DNA from 2 places in the Variovorax sp. VaC1 genome. Region 2 is predicted to be linked to the other one. Evidence: riboswitches for the same ligand, from Rfam matches in the RefSeq annotation. Region 2 holds a riboswitch; the other holds the start of a gene.

Region 1 (3,420 bases), on a different contig from region 2:
AGCCCTTGCCGCCGCACCGGCGGCACCTGCTGCAGCGGCCGCGCCCGCGGCGCCTGCCGCGCCTGCCGCAGCACCGGCTCCGGCAGCACCACCCGCCGCAGCCCCTGCGGCAGCCCCCGCGGCGCCACCCACCGCGGGCATCGCCGAAGTGGAAACCGCCGTGCGCGCCTGGGCTGCAGCCTGGTCGGCCCGCGACGTGGACCGCTACCTTGCCGCCTATGCGCCCGACTTCACGCCGGCCCGGGGCAAGGACCGCAAGCGCTGGGAAGCCGATCGCCGCGCCCGCATCGCGAGCAAGTCGAAGATCAGCGTGACCATCGACGACCTCGTCATCAGCGTCAGCGGCCAGACCGCCAGCGCGCGCTTCAAGCAGATCTACCGCGCCGACAGGCTGAACCACACCGACCGCAAGACGCTGGAGCTGCAACGCGTGGGCAACCAGTGGCTGATCCGCAAGGAAAGCGTCGGCGCCTGATCCGCACCGGGGAAGCAGGTGGCAATCCCCCTTGTAAATTCCCTTTCTGTAAGGGGAAAAGGTTCATGAAGATGTCACCACTTGCAACGATGCTCCAGCCTTCGATCTCCGAAAGCTGTGGCTGCCATGTTTCCCACCAAGACCGACAAGGCGCGCGACGAACTCCAGGGCGGCCAGCGCACGCTCAGCCAGCGTGAACGCGCGCTGCTTTTGATGGCCGACGGTCGGCGCTCGCTGACCGACTTCAGCCCGCTCTTCACGAACCGCGGCGAAGCCGAGCAGGCGATCCAGGCCCTGGTGCAGCGGGGCTATCTGGAAGACCCGGCGGCCGCCGCCGCAGCCGCCGCACAAGCGGCAGCCCAGGCCGCCGCGGCCGCGCAGCCCGCTCCCCTGCCCGCCGCCGAACCGATCCGCGTCGCCACCTCCACCGACACCTTCGACGGCAAGCGTTCGCTGGCCACCACGCGCATGTTCCTGTTCGACATCTGCGAGCGCATGTTCGTGCGGCGCGACCCCAAGTTCGCGCTGCAGATGCGCGACGCCCTGCGCGAGGCCCGCGACCGCGAAGCCATGCTGACCATCGCCGCGCTGATGCTCACCGAAATCGAGAAAAGCGCCGGCGCGGAGCGGGCCGAATCGCTGCGCGAGCGCATCGACAAACTGTTGCCGCCGGCCGAGGTCGTGCACTGAAACCCGAAGCCCCGGCCCGCGCGATCCACTACACTCGCCCGGGTCAGGAGAGAGCCCCGCGCGACGGGGCCGCCGAAGGCGCAGGGGTTTCCCGAACGCTCAGGCAAAAGGACTGACAAGGCGCCGGTGAAAGCCGGCGTTTCCTTGCTGGAGAGAGGCCATTGCATGCATGCATTGCACCGGCCCACCGAAGGAGCAAACCCCGATCGTGGGGCGAATCTCTCAGGTAAAGCGGACAGCAGGGGTGGCCCGTGGCGTTGCAGCCATGGATTTCGACTGCCCCTTTGGAGTGCCTCCTGGTGACTTCCTCCGCTTCCGCCGCCCCGCTTCTCAAGACGCCGCTCTACGACCTGCACGTGGAGCTTGGCGCCCGCATGGTCCCCTTCGCCGGCTACTCGATGCCGGTGCAATACCCCGCCGGCCTGATGGCCGAGCACAAGCACACACGCGATGCGGCCGGCCTGTTCGACATCTCGCACATGGGCCAGTTGCGCCTCATCGGCCCCGACGCCGCAGCCGCCTTCGAAACCCTGATGCCCGTCGACGTGATCGACCTGCCCGCCGGCAAGCAGCGCTACGGCCTGCTGCTGAACGACGAAGGCGGCATCCTGGACGACCTGATGTTCTTCAACGAAGGCAATGGCTCGATCTTCGTGATCGTCAACGGCGCCTGCAAGGTCGACGACATCGCCCACATCCAGCGCAAGATCGGCGCGCGCTGCGAGGTGCAACCGCTGCCCGACCACGCGCTGCTCGCGCTGCAGGGCCCGCAGGCCGCCGCCACGCTGGCGCGCCTGTCGCCCGGCATCGAGCGCTTCGTGTTCATGACCGGCGGCGCGGTGCAGATCGGCGGCATTGCTGCCTTCGTCACCCGTAGCGGCTACACCGGTGAAGACGGCTTCGAAATTTCGGTGGCGGCTAAAGACGCCGACGCCCTCGCCCGCCTGCTGCTGGCCCAGCCCGAGGTCAAGCCCATCGGCCTGGGCGCGCGCAATTCGCTGCGGCTCGAAGCCGGCCTGTGCCTGTACGGCAACGACATCGACACCACCACCACGCCGGTCGAAGCCTCGCTCAACTGGGCGATGCAGAAGGTGCGCCGCGCGGGCGGCGCGCGCGAAGGCGGCTTTCCGGGTGCGGCCAAGATCCTGGCGCAGCTCGCCGCAGCCACCGCGGGCGCCGCCGGCCACACCGACCACGACACGCTCAAGCGCAAGCGCGTCGGCCTCGTCGCCCTCGAACGCATCCCGGTGCGCGACGGCACGCTGCTGCAATCTTTCGAGGGGCATGACATCGGCATCGTCACCAGCGGCCTGCTCGGCCCGACGGCCGACCGCTGCATCGCCATGGGCTATGTGGCCACCGCCTTCGCCGAACCCGGCACGCGCGTGCAGGCCATCGTGCGCGGCAAGCCCGTGCCGATGGAAGTCTCGACCATGCCCTTCGTGCCCACCCGCTACTACCGCGGCTGAGCAACGGCAGACCCGGCTAGGCTCTGCACCCCGATCATCATTTTTTCCACGAGGAGTTTTCTCATGAGCATCAAGTACACCAAGGACCACGAATGGGTCTCGGCCGAAGGCGGCTCCGCCACGGTCGGCATCACCCTGCACGCACAGGACGCGCTGGGCGACGTGGTGTTCGTCGACCTGCCTGAAGTCGGCAAGACCTTCGCGCAGGGCGAAGTCGCCGGCGTCGTCGAATCGGTCAAGGCCGCCGCCGATGTTTTCATGCCCGTGTCGGGCGAGATCACCGAAGTCAACGAAGCCCTGCGCGCCGACCCGTCGCTGGCCAACAGCGACCCGCTGGCCAGCGGCTGGTTCTTCAAGGTCAAGCTGAGCGAGCCCGCGCAACTCGACGCGCTGCTCGACGCCGCCACCTACGACAAGTTCGCCGCCGAATCCTGAAAATGCGCGCCCCCCGGCTTGCCACTTCGTGTGCTGTGCTCTTCCCCACGGGGAAGGCAAGGCCCGCGTCGGGCCAGCCCGGCGGCGACCGCTGAGTCTTTTCTTCCTTAACGCCGATCCATCACGCCATGCCGATCCCCGCCCTTCCCTCTTTGCAAGAACTAGAGAACGCCGAAGAATTCCTTGCCCGCCACATCGGCATCGATGCGGCGGACGAGGCGCGCATGCTGCCGGTGATCGGCTCGGAAACGCGCGCGGAACTCATCGACGGCATCGTGCCCGCGGCCATCCGCCGCGCACGGCCGATGCGCCTGCCCGCACCGGTGACCGAAGCCGATGCGCTGGCCGAAC
Region 2 (3,420 bases):
CGCGCCGCATACACCCAGCTGGTGCGAAAGATCAGGTGCTTCGCACAGTGCTTGGCCACCAGTTGCTCGCCTTCAAGCTTGGTCTGGCCGTACACGCTGAGCGGCCCGGTTGCGTCGTCTTCCTTCCAGGGCTTGCTGCCACTGCCATCGAAGACGTAGTCGGTGGAGTAGTGAACCATCAGCGCGCCGATCTGCTGCGCGGCCTCGGCCACGACGCCCGGCGACGTGGCGTTCAGCTTGCGCGCGAACTCGGGCTCGCTTTCGGCCTTGTCGACGGCGGTATGCGCCGCTGCATTGACAACCACGTCAGGACGCACCTTGAGCACCGTTTCGGCCAGTTGCTCGGGACGGCTGAAGTCGGCGTTGAAATCCGTGCTGTCGAAATCAAGAGCAACCAGCTCACCCAGGGGCGCCAGGCTGCGCTGCAGCTCCCAACCGACCTGACCACCCTTGCCCAGCAGCAGCAACTTCATGCCGCAGCCTTCGTGTCGTACTGCTTCTCGACCCACTCGCGGTACGCGCCGCTTTGCACGTTGCGCACCCACTCACCGTTCGCGAGGTACCACTCGACGGTCTTGCGAATGCCGCTGTCGAAGGTTTCGGCTGGCTTCCAGCCCAACTCGGCCTCGAGCTTGCGCGCATCGATGGCATAGCGGCGATCGTGCCCCGGGCGATCGGTCACGTAGGTGATCTGCTCCTTGTATGGCTTGCCGTCGGCCTTGGGACGCAGTTCGTCGAGCAGCGCGCAAACGGTGTTGACGATCTCGATGTTGGGCTTCTCGTTCCAGCCGCCCACGTTGTAGGTCTCGCCGAGCTTGCCTGCTTCGAGCACGCGGCGGATGGCGCTGCAGTGGTCCTTCACGTAGAGCCAGTCGCGCACCTGCATGCCGTCGCCGTACACGGGCAGCGCCTTGCCGGCCAGCGCGTTGACGATCATCAGCGGGATCAGCTTCTCGGGGAAGTGGAACGGGCCGTAGTTGTTCGAGCAGTTGGTGGTCAGCACCGGCAGGCCATAGGTGTGGTGCCAGGCGCGCACGAGGTGGTCGCTGGCAGCCTTGCTGGCCGAATACGGGCTGTTGGGCTCGTACTTGTTCTCTTCGGTGAAGGCCGGGTCGGTCTTGGAGAGCGAGCCGTAGACCTCGTCGGTCGAGACGTGCAGGAAGCGGAAGGCAGCCTTCTGGTCGGCCGGCAGCGCGCTCCAGAAACCACGCACGGATTCGAGCAGGCGGAAGGTGCCGAGGACGTTGGTCTGCACGAAGTCTTCCGGGCCGTGGATCGAGCGGTCGACGTGGGACTCGGCGGCGAAGTTCACCACGGCGCGCGGCTTGTGCTCTGCCAGCAGGCGGTCGAGCAGCGCGCTGTCGCCGATGTCGCCCTGCACGAAGATGTGCTTCGGGTTGCCCTTGAGCGACGCCAACGTTTCCAGGTTGCCCGCGTAGGTCAGTTTGTCGAGGTTCACGACCGGCTCGTCGCTGTTCGCGATCCAGTCGAGTACGAAATTGGCGCCAATGAAGCCGGCGCCGCCGGTAACCAGGATCATGGAGTCCCCTGTTGTTGTGGAACGATTGCCCTTCGGCAGATCAACGGGCGATTATCCCATTGGCCAGAGGGGGCCAAGTCGCAGGTTTGGCGTCCACGCAAGCCCCGCCTACAATCGCGCCCAATGCAGGAGAGCGGGCCACCCAGGTGGCCCTACCGAAGGCGCAAACTCCCATAAACGCTCAGGTCGGTCCGAACAAGGGATCTGTACTGCACCAACTGATACAGCCGTCTGGAGAGCCACCACCCCACGAAACATGGCGGTGGTGCACCGAAGGAGCAAACCCGCTGCGGGTGCAGCAGGGTGAATCTCTCAGGTACCGAGGACAGGGGGAGCGGCAACTTGGACGGCGGCCGCCCGGTTGCTTGCTATTGAAAAAATAGCAAACCACGCCCGCCATTCAAGCGCTGCAACCTCAAAGGTACTTGAAATGCGCGTGATCGTTCTTGGCGCCGGCCTGCTCGGCGTGACTTCGGCTTACTACCTCCAGCAACTCGGCCACGAAGTGACCGTCATCGACCGGCAGGCCACGCCCGCCGCCGAAACCAGCTTCGCCAACGGCGGGCAGATCTCTGTCAGCCATGCCGAACCCTGGGCCAACCCGAGCGCACCGCTCAAGGTGCTGCAATGGCTGGGCAAGGAAGACGCGCCGCTGCTGTTCCGCATCCGCGCCGACATGCGCCAGTGGCTCTGGGGCCTGCAGTTCCTGCGCGAATGCACGCCGGCGCGCACAAAACACAACATCGAGCAGATCGTTCGCCTGGGCACCTACAGCCGCGACACGTTGCAGCAGTTACGCCGCGATACCGGCCTGAACTACGACCAGCGCACCCAGGGCATCCTGCATTTCTATACGACGCAGAAAGAATTCGACGGTGCCCTCAAGCCCGCCGAGCAGATGCGCGCCCTGGGCTGCGAACGCCTCGTGATCTCCGCCGACGAAGCCGTGAAGATCGAGCCCGCCCTCGCCCACATCCGCCCGAAGCTGGCCGGCGCCACCTATACGGCCGAAGACGAATCGGGTGACGCCAACCGCTTTGCGCGCGAACTCGTGGGCCTGGCCGCCGCGGCCGGCGTCAAGTTCCTCATGAGCCACACGGTCACCGCCCTGCGCGAAGCCGGCGGCAGCATCGACCACGTCGAAGCCACCGACGCCGAAGGCCGCTTCCAGCGCATCCGCGGCGACGCCTTCGTGCTCGCGATGGGTTCGCTGAGCCCGCTGTATGCCGCGCCGCTGGGCATCCGCCTGCCGATCTACCCGGCCAAGGGCTACTCGGTGACGCTGCCCGTGAAGGACGCCTCCAAGGCCCACCAGGTCTCGCTGACCGACGACGAATTCAAGCTCGTGTTCTCGCGCTACACCTCAGAGTCGGGCGACCGCCTGCGCATCGCCGGCACGGCCGAGCTCAACGGCTACGACCGCGACCTGAACCGCGTGCGCTGCGAAGCCATCGTGCGGCGCGTCGAAGAGCTGTTCCCCGGCGCCGGCGACACCACGCAGGCCCAGTTCTGGACCGGCCTGCGCCCCGCCACGCCGAGCAACGTGCCGTTGATCGGCAAGACCAAACTGCCGAACCTGTACCTGAACACCGGCCACGGCACGCTCGGCTGGACGCACGCCTGCGGCTCGGGCAAGTCGATCGCGCGGATCGTGAGCGGGCTGGTGCCCGAGGTCGATTTCGCGTTCACCGGCATGCCCGCACCCCAGCCGCGCATTTCGCAGCCCGCGATGGGCTGATCCGCCATCGAGCCCCAGGTCACGCCTTGAACGTGACCCAGGGCTTGAGCCGCACGGCGCAGCGGATCAGCCCCGCGCGCTCCTGTGCATCGATCACGGCGCCGATGGGCTTGTAGGCCTGCGGCGCCTCTTCGATCCGGCG

The links. Region 2 has a riboswitch for glycine ahead of ACGLHS_RS19125 (D-amino acid dehydrogenase). Riboswitches for the same ligand answer to the same signal wherever they lie in the genome.
Region 1: another riboswitch for glycine. It lies ahead of gcvT (glycine cleavage system aminomethyltransferase GcvT); the one in region 2 lies ahead of ACGLHS_RS19125 (D-amino acid dehydrogenase).

What each region holds. Positions count from the first base shown of each region.
Region 1 covers NZ_JBIGLT010000001.1:694,699-698,118, reverse strand. The annotation lists gene ACGLHS_RS03410 (hypothetical protein) at 1-475, shown strand, start outside; gene ACGLHS_RS03405 (hypothetical protein) at 602-1,165, shown strand; glycine riboswitch at 1,200-1,290, shown strand; glycine riboswitch at 1,303-1,414, shown strand; gene gcvT (glycine cleavage system aminomethyltransferase GcvT) at 1,462-2,634, shown strand; gene gcvH (glycine cleavage system protein GcvH) at 2,698-3,069, shown strand; gene gcvP (aminomethyl-transferring glycine dehydrogenase) at 3,198-3,420, shown strand, end outside.
Region 2 covers NZ_JBIGLT010000004.1:489,099-492,518, forward strand. The annotation lists gene rfbD (dTDP-4-dehydrorhamnose reductase) at 1-473, opposite strand, end outside; gene rfbB (dTDP-glucose 4,6-dehydratase) at 470-1,540, opposite strand; glycine riboswitch at 1,657-1,757, shown strand; glycine riboswitch at 1,762-1,879, shown strand; gene ACGLHS_RS19125 (D-amino acid dehydrogenase) at 1,971-3,278, shown strand; gene ACGLHS_RS19130 (RtcB family protein) at 3,298-3,420, opposite strand, start outside.